One region of the Shewanella sp. HL-SH2 genome, then DNA from elsewhere that is predicted to be linked to it. Evidence: predicted binding sites of a transcription regulator. Region 1 holds the regulator's gene; each other region holds the start of a gene.
What was found. The regulator FliA, encoded in region 1, starts transcription of late flagellar genes. The targets are predictions, from matches to a motif close to CTAAAGNTNNNNNNNNNNNNGCCGATA.
Positions count from the first base shown of each region.

Region 2: ACRWP9_RS14270 (flagellar protein MotY) is a predicted target of FliA. The motif match lies at 1,603-1,629, and genes of this name have one in related genera.
Region 3: ACRWP9_RS10855 (VC2046/SO_2500 family protein) is a predicted target of FliA. The motif match lies at 1,611-1,637, and genes of this name have one in related genera.

Region 1 covers NZ_CP195035.1:1,965,735-1,970,024, forward strand. The annotation lists gene flhF (flagellar biosynthesis protein FlhF) at 1-940, shown strand, start outside; gene ACRWP9_RS08570 (MinD/ParA family protein) at 945-1,826, shown strand; gene ACRWP9_RS08575 (RNA polymerase sigma factor FliA) at 1,819-2,538, shown strand; gene cheY (chemotaxis response regulator CheY) at 2,582-2,965, shown strand; gene ACRWP9_RS08585 (protein phosphatase CheZ) at 2,979-3,716, shown strand; gene ACRWP9_RS08590 (chemotaxis protein CheA) at 3,732-4,290, shown strand, end outside.
Region 2 covers NZ_CP195035.1:3,274,503-3,278,792, reverse strand. The annotation lists gene ACRWP9_RS14280 (peroxiredoxin) at 77-682, shown strand; gene rnt (ribonuclease T) at 792-1,472, opposite strand; gene ACRWP9_RS14270 (flagellar protein MotY) at 1,663-2,532, shown strand; gene ybgC (tol-pal system-associated acyl-CoA thioesterase) at 3,394-3,795, shown strand; gene tolQ (protein TolQ) at 3,785-4,290, shown strand, end outside.
Region 3 covers NZ_CP195035.1:2,505,109-2,509,398, forward strand. The annotation lists gene ACRWP9_RS10835 (PLP-dependent cysteine synthase family protein) at 1-1,053, opposite strand, end outside; tRNA gene ACRWP9_RS10840 (tRNA-Tyr) at 1,225-1,309, opposite strand; tRNA gene ACRWP9_RS10845 (tRNA-Tyr) at 1,339-1,423, opposite strand; tRNA gene ACRWP9_RS10850 (tRNA-Tyr) at 1,462-1,546, opposite strand; gene ACRWP9_RS10855 (VC2046/SO_2500 family protein) at 1,672-2,169, shown strand; gene ACRWP9_RS10860 (DUF406 family protein) at 2,314-2,601, shown strand; gene ACRWP9_RS10865 (sensor domain-containing phosphodiesterase) at 2,797-4,290, shown strand, end outside.

The DNA.
Region 1 (4,290 bases):
AGTCAGTTCGACTGAAATGGATGCGCTTCGTGAAGAAATGGCTTCATTACGTAACTTACTGACTCATCAAGTATCTTCATTGATGACTGAACAAAAAAAGCGGAAAGATCCTGTGGGTGCTATGCTTGAAAGTAAACTACTTGCTGCAGAGTTTTCAGCACCCGTTGCAGCTAAACTTTCATCTCTGAGTCAACACTATAATCCAGCGGAATTAGTGCGTTCATTACCACAAAGTTTGGCTAACTTACTTGACAACCAAGGTGATGATATTGTAAAGCGCGGAGGCGTTGTGGCTTTTGTTGGACCAACTGGTGTTGGTAAAACGACATCTCTGGCAAAAATTGCTGCACGTTTTGCAGCACAACATGGTGCAGATCAAGTTGCACTTATTACAACGGATCATTATCGTATTGGCGCCTATGAGCAATTAGCAACTTATGGCAAAATAATGGGGTGTCCAGTAAAGCAAGCACATGATGTCACCGAGCTAGAACAGATTTTGTACCAATTTAGAAGTCGTAAGTTAGTACTTATAGATACAGCGGGTATGGGGCAACGTGATATGCGTCTTTATCAACAACTTGATAATTTGACAGCAAACAGTAGGATCCCAATTCGCAGCTATTTAGTGATGTCGGCAACAGGGCAACGCAGAGTATTACAAGACGCGGTTAATCATTTTAAACGCATTCCATTAGCGGGTGTAATTTTAACCAAATTAGATGAATCTGTATCAATTGCAGGTGCATTGAGCGTTCTGATACAAAATGAGTTACCATTAAGCTATGTGACTGATGGCCAACGTGTTCCTGAAGACATAAAAGTAGCAGATACTTTAGCTCTGGCTAAGCAAGCTTTAGCCGCGTTAAATGAAACAGAACAAGTAATTTCTCAAGACACAAGCGCATGGTCGAATGAAATGACTTATGCATTCGAGTAAGAATATGACCCGTGATCAAGCAAGTGGTTTACGTATGATGAATCAACCAAATAACGAAAAAGTTAAAGTAATTGCCGTATCCGGTGGAAAAGGTGGGGTAGGAAAAACCAGTGTTTCTATAAATACTGCCGTTGCCCTAGCGGAAAAAGGTAAACGTGTTTTAGTATTAGATGCGGATCTTGGTTTAGCTAACGTTGATGTGATGTTAGGAATTCGTGCCGAGAAAAATTTATCTCATGTTTTATCTGGCGATGCCGAATTAGACGATATCATTGTTCGAGGCCCTAAAGGTATTGGTATTGTTCCTGCAACGTCTGGAAGCAGAGCTATGGTTGAGTTAACCCAGGCTCAACATGCAGGATTAATTCGTGCTTTCAGTGAGATGCGTACACAGTTTGACATATTAATTGTCGATACCGCGGCAGGTATTTCAGATATGGTACTGAGTTTCTCAAGGGCATCACAAGATGTATTAATTGTGGTATGCGATGAACCGACATCTATTACAGATGCCTATGCACTGATAAAAATATTAAGCCGTGAACACGGTGTATTTCATTTCAAAATTGTGGCTAATATGGTACGCAGTTTACGTGAAGGAATGGAATTGTTTGCTAAACTAAGTAAAGTAACGGATCGGTTTTTAGATGTTGCTTTAGAGCTAGTTGCAACCGTGCCATTTGATGAGAATTTGCGTAAGTCTGTGCGAAAGCAAAAGTTAGTTGTTGAGGCGTATCCAAAGTCGCCATCAGCCATTGCTTATCACGGCCTGGCAAATAAAATTATGAGCTGGCCAGTTCCACAACAGCCGGGTGGACACTTAGAGTTTTTTGTTGAACGTTTAGTCCAACGCAAAGAAACACAAGAGGATAGAGTGAGTGAATAAAGCCGCCGCGTATACTCAGTTCGATAATAAAACATCCGTTGTTGAACAGTATGCACCGCTGGTAAAAAGAATTGCACATCATATGTTGGCGCGATTACCTGCTTCAGTGCAACTCGACGACTTGCTACAGTCTGGCATGATAGGGTTACTTGAAGCGTCATCAAAATTTGATGACACCAAAGGGGCTAAGTTTGAAACCTTTGCAGGCATTCGGATACGCGGTGCTATGATTGATGAAATCCGCCGTGGTGATTGGGTTCCTCGTTCAGTTCATCGCAATAATCGCCGGGTTGCGCAGGTTATTGACGAACTAGAGCAAGGATTGGGACGTGATGCTCGTGACACAGAAATTGCAGAAAAACTTGATATGTCGCTCAATGAGTACCATCATATTTTAAATGATGTTTCTGTTGGGAAAATCATAGGCATAGAAGATTTAGGTATTTCGCAAGATGTGTTAGTCACAGATGATGGAATACCAGATGATAATTTTGAAGCATTAGCTGAAACGCAATTTAAATCAGCGCTGGTGGAAGCAATTAAAACCTTACCAGAAAGAGATGCATTAGTACTTTCACTGTACTATGACGAAGCGTTAAACTTAAAAGAAATCGGTGCAATTCTTGAAGTAAGCGAATCTAGGGTTAGTCAGATATTAAGTCAGGCTATGCTTAGATTAAAAGGCAAACTCAAGCATTGGACACAACAATAATTATTAATTAGAGCACTAGAGTGTCAGCTCACCGGAGGAAACCTTGGACAAGAATATGAAGATTCTTATTGTTGACGACTTTTCAACAATGCGACGTATCATAAAGAACTTGTTGCGAGACTTGGGATTCAATAATACCCAAGAAGCAGATGATGGATCAACAGCCTTACCTATGTTGCAAAAAGGTGATTTTGACTTTGTTGTAACAGATTGGAATATGCCTGGTATGCAAGGTATTGATTTGCTGAAGGCTATTCGTGCCGATGATTCATTAAAACATTTACCTGTTTTGATGGTTACGGCAGAAGCTAAGCGTGAGCAAATTATTGCAGCCGCCCAAGCAGGTGTGAATGGATATGTTGTTAAACCTTTCACAGCGGCTACCCTTAAAGAGAAATTAGATAAAATTTTTGAACGTCTCGCTTAAGCAAGGATAAGTTATGCAGCCAATAATATCGGGGTTAATTACTCTCGAGCAGGCCCAGCAACTTGTCGAACTGCTTACTGCGGGGGAGCAAGATCAAGCTGACGACGTTGTTAGAGAACTCGCTACACCAATACAGCGTGAATTATTTGAAGAAGTCGGGAAATTAACACGTCAACTTCATAGTGCACTTCAAGATTTTCAGGTAGATAACCGTTTATCAGAATTAGCCAAGGTTGAAATACCGGATGCTAAAGAGAGATTAAATTACGTTATTGATATGACAGAACAAGCTGCAAATAAAACCATGGATGCAGTTGAAGAATGTTTACCTTTGGCCGATACAATAATTACCAATATAAAATCTGTTACCCCTATGTGGGATAAGTTAATGCGTCGAGACATAGAGTTGAGTGAGTTCAAAAAACTTTGTCATGATGTTCAGCAGCTTATGTCACATAGTGAACACGATACAACCCGTTTACGACAATTACTAAATGAAATACTGATGGCGCAGGATTTTCAAGACTTAACAGGGCAAATGATCCGTCGAGTTATCGACTTAGTTCGCGAAGTCGAAAATAATCTAGTCTCTATGTTGACAGTATTTGGTGATTATACGCCGCAACCGGAAACTGTTAAAAAAGAGAATAAAATAGAGGCAGAGGGCCCAATTATGCACGCAGAATTGCGTGATGACGTGGTCGCAGGTCAAGATGAAGTTGATGATTTGCTATCCAGTCTGGGTTTCTAATTAGGAGTCAGTTGAATGTCATTTGATGTTGATGAAGAGATACTCCAGGACTTTTTGGTAGAGGCTGGTGAGATTTTAGAGCTTCTTCAAGAGCAGTTAGTTGCGCTTGAAAATAATCCTGATGACAGTAATTTGTTGAATGCTATTTTTCGCGGTTTCCATACTGTAAAAGGTGGAGCTGGTTTTTTAAGTTTGAAACCTATGGTAGACGTCTGCCATGAAGCGGAAAATACCTTCGATCTATTGAGAACCGGCAAACGGAGTGTTAATGCAGAATTGATGGATATCATTTTGCAGGCAGTTGATGCTATTAACATTATGTTTGCCCAAACTCAGCAAGGCGAAGAACAAGATCCTGTTGAAGTCGAACTACTTAATAAATTGAAGCTACTCAGTTCGGGTGCACCTTTGCCATCAGAAATGGGCGGGCAGAGTGAAGAGCTGATTCAAGAGTCAGTAGAAGAACTCGTAGAGGAAATCGCGCCTGTCAATCAACCAGAATTCATTGAAGACAATGTTAGCGCTGACACTAATATTGACGAAATAAATGAGTCCGAATTTGAAGCATTATTAG
Region 2 (4,290 bases), 1.3 Mb from region 1:
TGGTATAGCACATTGTGGAAGGGTGAACATTGCACCTTCTTTTAGAATTTTAACAAGCCATTAATGGAGATATAAAATGAGCGTATTAGTAGGCCGTCCAGCCCCAGACTTTACCGCAGCAGCAGTATTAGGTTCAGGCGAAATTGTTGACAACTTTAACCTTGCTTCGGCAACTAAAGGTAAGCCAACGGTTATCTTTTTCTATCCTTTAGATTTCACTTTCGTGTGTCCATCAGAGCTAATTGCTTTTGATCACCGCATGGAAGAGTTCACTAAGCGTGGTGTTGAAGTTATTGGTGTGTCTATTGACTCACAGTTCACTCACAACGCATGGCGTAACACTCCAGTAGACAAAGGTGGTATTGGCCAAGTTAAATACACTTTAGTTGCTGACGTTAAGCATGAAATTTGTAAAGCATACGATGTTGAACATCCAGAAGCAGGTGTTGCTTTCCGTGGTTCATTCCTTGTAGACAAAGAAGGTCAAGTACGTCACCAGGTGGTTAACGATTTACCATTAGGCCGTAACGTTGACGAAATGCTACGTATGATCGATGCACTTCAATTCCACGAAGAGCACGGTGAAGTATGTCCAGCAGGTTGGTCTAAAGGTGATAAAGGCATGACAGCTAGCACTGATGGTGTTGCTTCATACTTAAAAGATCACTCAGACAAGCTATAATCTTCGCTTGTTGAATATCAAAAAAGCTGCCTAGGCAGCTTTTTTTGTTTCTGTAACTTAAATAAAGTTAAGCTAAACTAAACTAAACTAAACCGCACATCTGCTAAGTTTAGTCGTCGGTATCACTATTGTCAGCCTCGTCATCCGAGTCATCTATAGTCGCCAACGGCCAACCGCCAAGGGTTTTCCAGCGATTAACGATATAACAAAAAAGTTCAGCGGTACGTTCAGTATCATACAGTGCTGAATGAGCTTCTTTATTATCAAAATCAATGCCAGCCATTTTACACGCTTTAGCCAATACCGTGTGGCCAATAGCTAATCCGGCAAGGGACGCTGTGTCAAAACTGGCAAAGGGATGAAACGGTGAGCGCTTTAAACTATTTCGCTCGATACATTGATTAACAAAACCAAGATCAAATGCCGCATTATGTGCCACAACAATACTGCGATGACAGCCAACCGCTTTTTGAGCCTTTTTAACTTCTTTAAATATTTCTAAAAAAGCGGACTTCTCATCAACAGCACCCCTAAGCGGGTTGGTAGGGTCAATCCCATTGAATGCTAATGCAGCGGGTTCAAGGTTTGCACCTTCAAATGGCTCAATGTGGTAATGAAGGGTTTTATCTAAGCTTATAAAGCCGTCATCATCCATTTTTAGCATGGTAACTGCGATTTCAAGCAATGCATCTGTATTAGCATTAAATCCTGCTGTTTCAACATCAATCACCACAGGAAAATAACCGCGAAATCGATATTTAAATTTATTGCTGTTGCAGATGTCACTCATGTAATTCTATTACCCCATTAAACCTGAATATTATTGTCACCATTAAAGACCGGCCTGCGCCTATTGTGACAGATAGGCCGTGCATTATACCCAAACTGTCTTAATATGCTCGTTTCAGTGATAATTTAAACTTAAGAAAAAGATTTAGCCGCCGATATATTAACAGGTAATAAAATCGACAGGTGACACCATGTGGCAAAAAATCATATTAGTATCCAGTTTGTGTATCAGTGCTTCTGCAAGTGCTGATCTACGTCACTATGTTGCCTCCCTTGAAAACTCTGCCTGGCGTGTAGGTGAAAATACCCCTATTGAATGTCGACTAGAACATGATATTCCAGATTACGGCAAAGCTATTTTTTCCAGTAAATCAGGAAAAAACCTCAACCTACTCTTTACGCTTGATATGTGGGCAAAGCCAGACGCGGTTACCAATGCTAAATTAATCAGCCGAGCACCGACCTGGCGCCCAGGTGATGCATCAAAAGAAATTATCGCATTAAAGTATCAAAAACAATTTAACGGTGAAGTCCCTAAAAAAGCTGCCTGGGCTATGCTAAATGAATTAAGCCAGGGCCGTCAGCCTACGTTTTATTATGCCGATTGGTATGATGCATCAAGTAAAGTTGCAGTGGGGATTTCAGCGGTGAACTTTGCCAGCAAGTATCGTGAGTTTCGCTCATGCTTAGCTAATTTATTACCATACAGTTTTGATGACATTGCATTCACGGTTTTAAACTACCAAGAGGGTGGAACCGAATTAACTCGTTTTTCAAATTATCAGCTTAAAAAAGTACAAGAATACTTATCATACGATCCTAATATCGAGTTAGTGGTGGTTGATGCCTATACCGACAGCTACGGTGGGCGTTCAATTAACCAAAAAGTGTCAGAAAAACGTGCTGATTCAGTTAAAAGTTTATTAATAGCCAGTGGTATCTCACAAGACCGTATCACCACAGAAGGGCATGGTGAAAAACGTCACGTGGCTGGTAATGACTTAGCGTCAGAGCGACAAACAAACCGCAGAGTCGTGATTAGAATAACTAAACCTATATAGTGCTGTTAATTATTACTTTGAAAATACACAGACCTGAATTCGTTTCAAAGTAACGTTAGCCATTAATCTGTAGCATTAGCCTGAATCATATTCAGGCTTTTTTGTATGTGTTTGAAGGTAAATTTTAGACAAAAAAAACCCACTCAAACCGAGTGGGCTAAATAATTTGCAATCAACAAATTTAAGGAAGGAAGTCAAGCATAAGAACTGGGAATAAGTTAATGTTTCACAAACACTAACTTGAAGTTCATTGTTTTCTCATCAAATCGATGTGTCCTGAAAACAAGTTCATAATAGATTTATTACTCTAAATGCACAAGATAGATTTTTTCCACTTTCGCATTAGATTTTTTAATGATTGAGTGTACTGGTTTTGAATTTAAAATGGCCTCTGAGTACCATAATATTAGGTTTTGTTGAGATAACTCATATTTGAGTGAATAAATATTCGGATAAGTTGAATTGTTTTTTAAAAGTAAATGTTAATAGCTTTGATAAAGTGAGCGTTTACCTGAAAAAATAAGCTTTTATTGGGTTATTTTTTTGTAATCTACCATCGTTTTTTATACTTTTGACCGGCAAAGCATAGCGATGAGGCGCTTTTTGAAATTAATATTTAACTAAGCTGCAATTTGTATCATTAAATGCGATGACTTTATCTAATTAAGATTCATTTTTTGGGTTGTTTGAAGGCCAGAAAACATTAAAGAATCTTCATCTAAGTAGGTTAAAACCCAGATAATGCAATTTAACACTGTTATGCTCGAAATAAAGTCTGTTTTTAGCGGGTGAGATGATTCACAACTGCCTTGCTACTCGGTATAGTATGCAAAATTTTGTAAGTAAAGAACGAGTCTTAAAGTGACGTTTAATTGGCCTGTAACAGTGTACTATGAAGACACCGATGCTGGTGGCGTTGTTTATCATTCAAATTACTTAAACTTCTTTGAAAGAGCACGCACCGAATGGCTTAAATCAATGGGTGTTAGCCAAACTAAATTATTGGCTGATGACATTGCTTTTGTTGTAAAACGTGCAGAATTAGATTTTCGCCGCGCGGCAAAGTTTGAACAGGATTTTATAGTTGAATCCTCTATATCGTCATTAAAAAAAGCGTCGTTGGTGTTCCAACAGCGTTTAATTGATGAGCTAGGTGAATGCTATTGTGAGGCAACAGTGATAGTCGCTTGTGTGTCCTTATCAAAAATGCGTCCCATAGCCATCCCAGAATTTATCGTTCAGGAGTTTAAGAGTGCACGCTGATATGTCTTTTATTGGTTTGTTTTTACAAGCCAGTGTGTTGGTAAAGCTAGTTATGTTTACTTTGTTAGGTTTATCTATTGCATCTTGGGCGGTGATCATTCAACGCCGATCAATGCTGAATTCAGCACGGGTAAAATCCGCGCGTTTTGAAGATACCTTTTGGTCCGGTGTCGACTTAAACCGCTTATACAAAGAACTAACCGCCAGAGGCGAAAGCATTGCTGGCCTAGAAGCAATGTTTGTTGCAGGCTTTAAAGAATACTCAAGAGTGATCAAAGTTAACAGTAAGTCACCAGATGCTGTAATGGAAGGCACATCTAGAGCCATGCGCGTGAGTTTGTCACGTGAAATGGAAAAACTGGAAAACAATTTACCTATGCTAGCCACCATCGGTTCAACCAGTCCTTATATTGGATTGTTTGGTACCGTATGGGGAATCATGAACTCGTTTATCGCGTTAGGTACAGTAGAAAACGCCACATTGGCCATGGTTGC
Region 3 (4,290 bases), 540 kb from region 1:
TAATCCACTTTGGTTAAAATCACTTAGTTGCTGTTCAAATTGTTTAAAGCAACCAATATTGTCCTCAATCCATTGGGGATTATAATAAGTATCTAAGTATCTTTCCCCCGCATCACAAATCAATGTCACAATCGAACCTGCTTGTCCTTGTTGTTGCATTCGCGTGGCTAACAGTAATGCACCATACAAGTTGGTTCCTGTCGATGCGCCCGTTTTTCGGCCTATCAAGGTTTCTAACCATTGCATGGTAGCAATGGATGCTCCATCAGGAATTTTATGCATTTCATCAACAACACCAGCAATAAAGGAGGGTTCGACTCTAGGCCGTCCAATGCCCTCAATTTTACTGCCTTTTTGACCTGTTAATGTTTTATCACCACTGTGGAAATAATCATAAAAAACCGAGTTTTCAGGGTCTACCACACACAGTTGGGTCGATAACTGCTGATAGCGAATATAACGCCCAATGGTAGCAGAGGTGCCACCTGTGCCGGGGCTCATTACAATCCAGTGGGGAATAGGGTGTGGCTCACGTTGCATTTGAATGAATATTGAGTCAGCAATATTGTTATTGCCCCGCCAATCTGTGGCGCGCTCTGCAAAAGTGAACTGATCCATGTAATGGCCATTTAACTCTATAGCAAGGCGTTCAGACTCAGCATACATCTGATTACTATTATCAACGAAGTGACATTGCCCGCCGTAGAACTCGATTTGTTGAATTTTCTTTTTAGCCGTAGTCGAAGGCATTACTGCGATAAAAGGCAAACCAATTAAACGTGCAAAATACGCTTCAGACACCGCAGTGCTACCAGACGATGATTCAATAATGGTGGTAGTTTGTGTAATCCAACCATTGCATAAAGAATATAAAAATAACGAGCGGGCTAAACGATGCTTTAGGCTGCCCGTAGGATGAGTACTTTCATCTTTAAGATAAATATCAACACCATTAAGTTGTGGTAAATCGAGTTTTATAAGGTGAGTATCAGCAGAACGTTGATAGTCTGCATCAATCTTAGCAATGGCCTGGTTTACCCAATTCGATGGCATAGTATTTTCTCATCGTGATTATTAATGACTTAATCTTAAAGAAAAAAAGGTCTTAAACCTAGCAAAAATAAGCTGGTTGAGATAATAGAGAGAATTAATACGAATGTGGTTAACTAATGAAGGATATATTACAGATTTTGAGGGATATTGTATGAAGATTAAGATGTAAAATGGTGGAGGGAGAAGGATTCGAACCTTCGAAGGCTGAGCCGTCAGATTTACAGTCTGATCCCTTTGGCCACTCGGGAACCCCTCCACTGAATAGAGATAAATGAGCAAGAAAGATGGTGGAGGGAGAAGGATTCGAACCTTCGAAGGCTGAGCCGTCAGATTTACAGTCTGATCCCTTTGGCCACTCGGGAACCCCTCCACATATTTCTTTTTCGTCTATCTAAATTACATCGCAAATGGTGGAGGGAGAAGGATTCGAACCTTCGAAGGCTGAGCCGTCAGATTTACAGTCTGATCCCTTTGGCCACTCGGGAACCCCTCCTCAATTGCGGCCGCCATAGTAGTCATAAACCCAAAATATGTAAAGGCTAAAAATGAATATTTTTCTAAAGTTTAGGTGTGTTTGGTCGATAAAATAGCATCGAGTCATAATAGTGTTGTTTTTATATGCAAATTGAATCACAACTGGTCAATGAATTACAATTAGGCGGTCGTTTAAATGCGGCTGTCGAAAACCAGCGTCGTGGTGAATTTGGTTTACTGTTAGCCATGTTATCAGCAGACAGTAATGATATGGCTCAATTTCAATTTGATAAACACCTAACGATTGACCAGAAACTGTATAAACAGTTTCAACTGCAACAACCACAAAAATTAATTGATGATTTATCTGCTACTGCTGAGCATACAAATAATGGTGCTGTTTTTCACTCCCAAGGGTTATGTCAATTTCATTTACAACAAAGCTTATGTCCTGAAGCCATTGTAATACGGGGTAAACATGATGATGCAATGACCCAAGCATTAAGCAATAGCAGCCATTTAGTGCGATCAAAATATGAAGGGTTAGAAACCCATTATGAGCCTACTGAAGACATGCATTTTGTTGAGCAGTTAGAGCGTCAACGACAGATTAGTCAAACGATGATCCAACTCACCGCATAAAGTCCTCCGCTTGAGGCTATATCATTTGCATAAAAACATGGTGCCAACTCGATATGTGAGCCATGTAAGGGAAATTGTTATTCAGTTATTTTATGATAATCACATATAAACAGATCTTCATTCTTCAGCTTTGGGTGGTTCACGATGGTTAACACAATTAAACAACAACAGCAGAACGTAAACGACTCATGCAGTGATTGCGGTAGTTTTGTTGATATCGGCGCCGTAATTGATGAGCACGATACCGAGTTAGTGTTAGTTTTTAAGGGGGAGGCAGCTGAAATCGAAGCACATAAGCTTGCCAGTACAGCGCAGACTCGTTTCGACAAGGTCGATGTTAAAATTGTTCATGTAGGCGATGATGTTAAGCTTATATTGTATTTTTCAGTGACGGTGGAGAAAATGCTATTTCAATTAGAAAATGGCGTGTAAATAGGGTTGCTGTTTGTTAATTGCGGGTGTATCGTCAGCGATTAAATTTTATAACAGCCTTTGATTATCAAGAGTTAACTAACAGCTTATTATTAAGCTCCCAATGGTATGTATTGAGTTTCTGCACATTGCTCACAGAGCGAACTAATTATAATTCAGCAGAATGAGAATACATGATGTCTTTTCGGGAAACTAATGACACAAGAACAAAATCAGCACCTTTTAGAGTTAATTGTAAACTCTAGTGCGAAACAGCAGGGGAACTTTACAAAAACCTCTGAGTTAGTTATTAAGCTGTTGCAGCAACATTTTGTTGATTCTACGGTATCTGTTTGGCTATTTGACGAAAAGTTGGATAGTGCAGAACCATCATATGATGGGCAACAAAACCCTTCTTTATCCTGCTCGAAAAGACTGATTTCTCATTATTCAGGCTGCGATAACAATAGGCCGATATCCACCTTAGCCACTGTGCAGTCGGGCATAAACATTTGTTATTTTGATGAATTAAAAAACCACCGTTATATAGCCACTAATAACATCTCCCATGATAACCAACTAATCCATTCTTTTGATTATTATAGTGTTAACCATATTGTCAGCACACTTAATGTTGCTATAAGGATTAATGGTCATATTGAGGGGGTGTTAGCGATTGACTTTAAATCATCATTTGAATGGCAACTTGAACAAATTCAAATTGCGATTCAGTGTGCGGATCAGCTTGCATTAACCTTGGCAACTCGATACTCCTACGATAAATCAGAACAAATCCATTTGTTACGCAATGCCGCAGAACATTCAGAACATGTGGTTATGATTGTCAATACTGATACTTTAGTTGTCGATTATGTCAATTTTGCCCATCAAAGAATGACAGGCTTATTACGCAGTGATATTGAACATCAAAGTGTGATGAATTTAGATATTTTTCGAAATAAACCCGATGTACTTCAACATATATTGGCAAAGCTTGCGAATAATGAAAGTGTAATAGGAGACATTAAACTTAAACGAGTCGATGGTAAACAATATTGGCTACACTATCACATTACCGGTTTTATGACCGAGCAAGGTCATCACTATGCCTTGGTTTCAAGTTATGACATCTCTTCTGAATTTGAACACCAAGCAGATTTGGAACATTTAGCATGGCACTGTAGTTTAACTGGCCTACATAATCGATCTTTTTTTACTCCACTGCTGGATAAAGCCCAAGATGGCATATTATTATTGGTTGATCTATTAGGCTTTAAACGATTTAACGATACCCACGGCCATGAACAGGGTGACTCGTTATTAATTGAGGTTGCTAGACGTTTAAAGCACTTTGCCGCGAACTACAAAGCAATAGATGTGGCTCGAATTGGCAGTGATGAGTTTTGTATTTTGTTGCCCCACATGATGTCAGCACAAGACTTAGACGAGTTGGTCAGTAAACTCATAACCAATTTATCCGCTTCTATGATTATTAATAGAGAAAAAGTTGAACCCAAACCGGCTATTGCTATCGTTGACATTGGTTCAGTAATTGATTTATTCGCACCTTTATCCTGTGCAGATATTGCGTTGCAATACGCAAAAAAACAGTCAAATGGTTATTACCAATTCTTTAATGAAGAATTACTTCAACAATTTAAAAATAATGCCGAAATCGAAAAAGACTTACAGTCTGCTATTAAAGGTCGT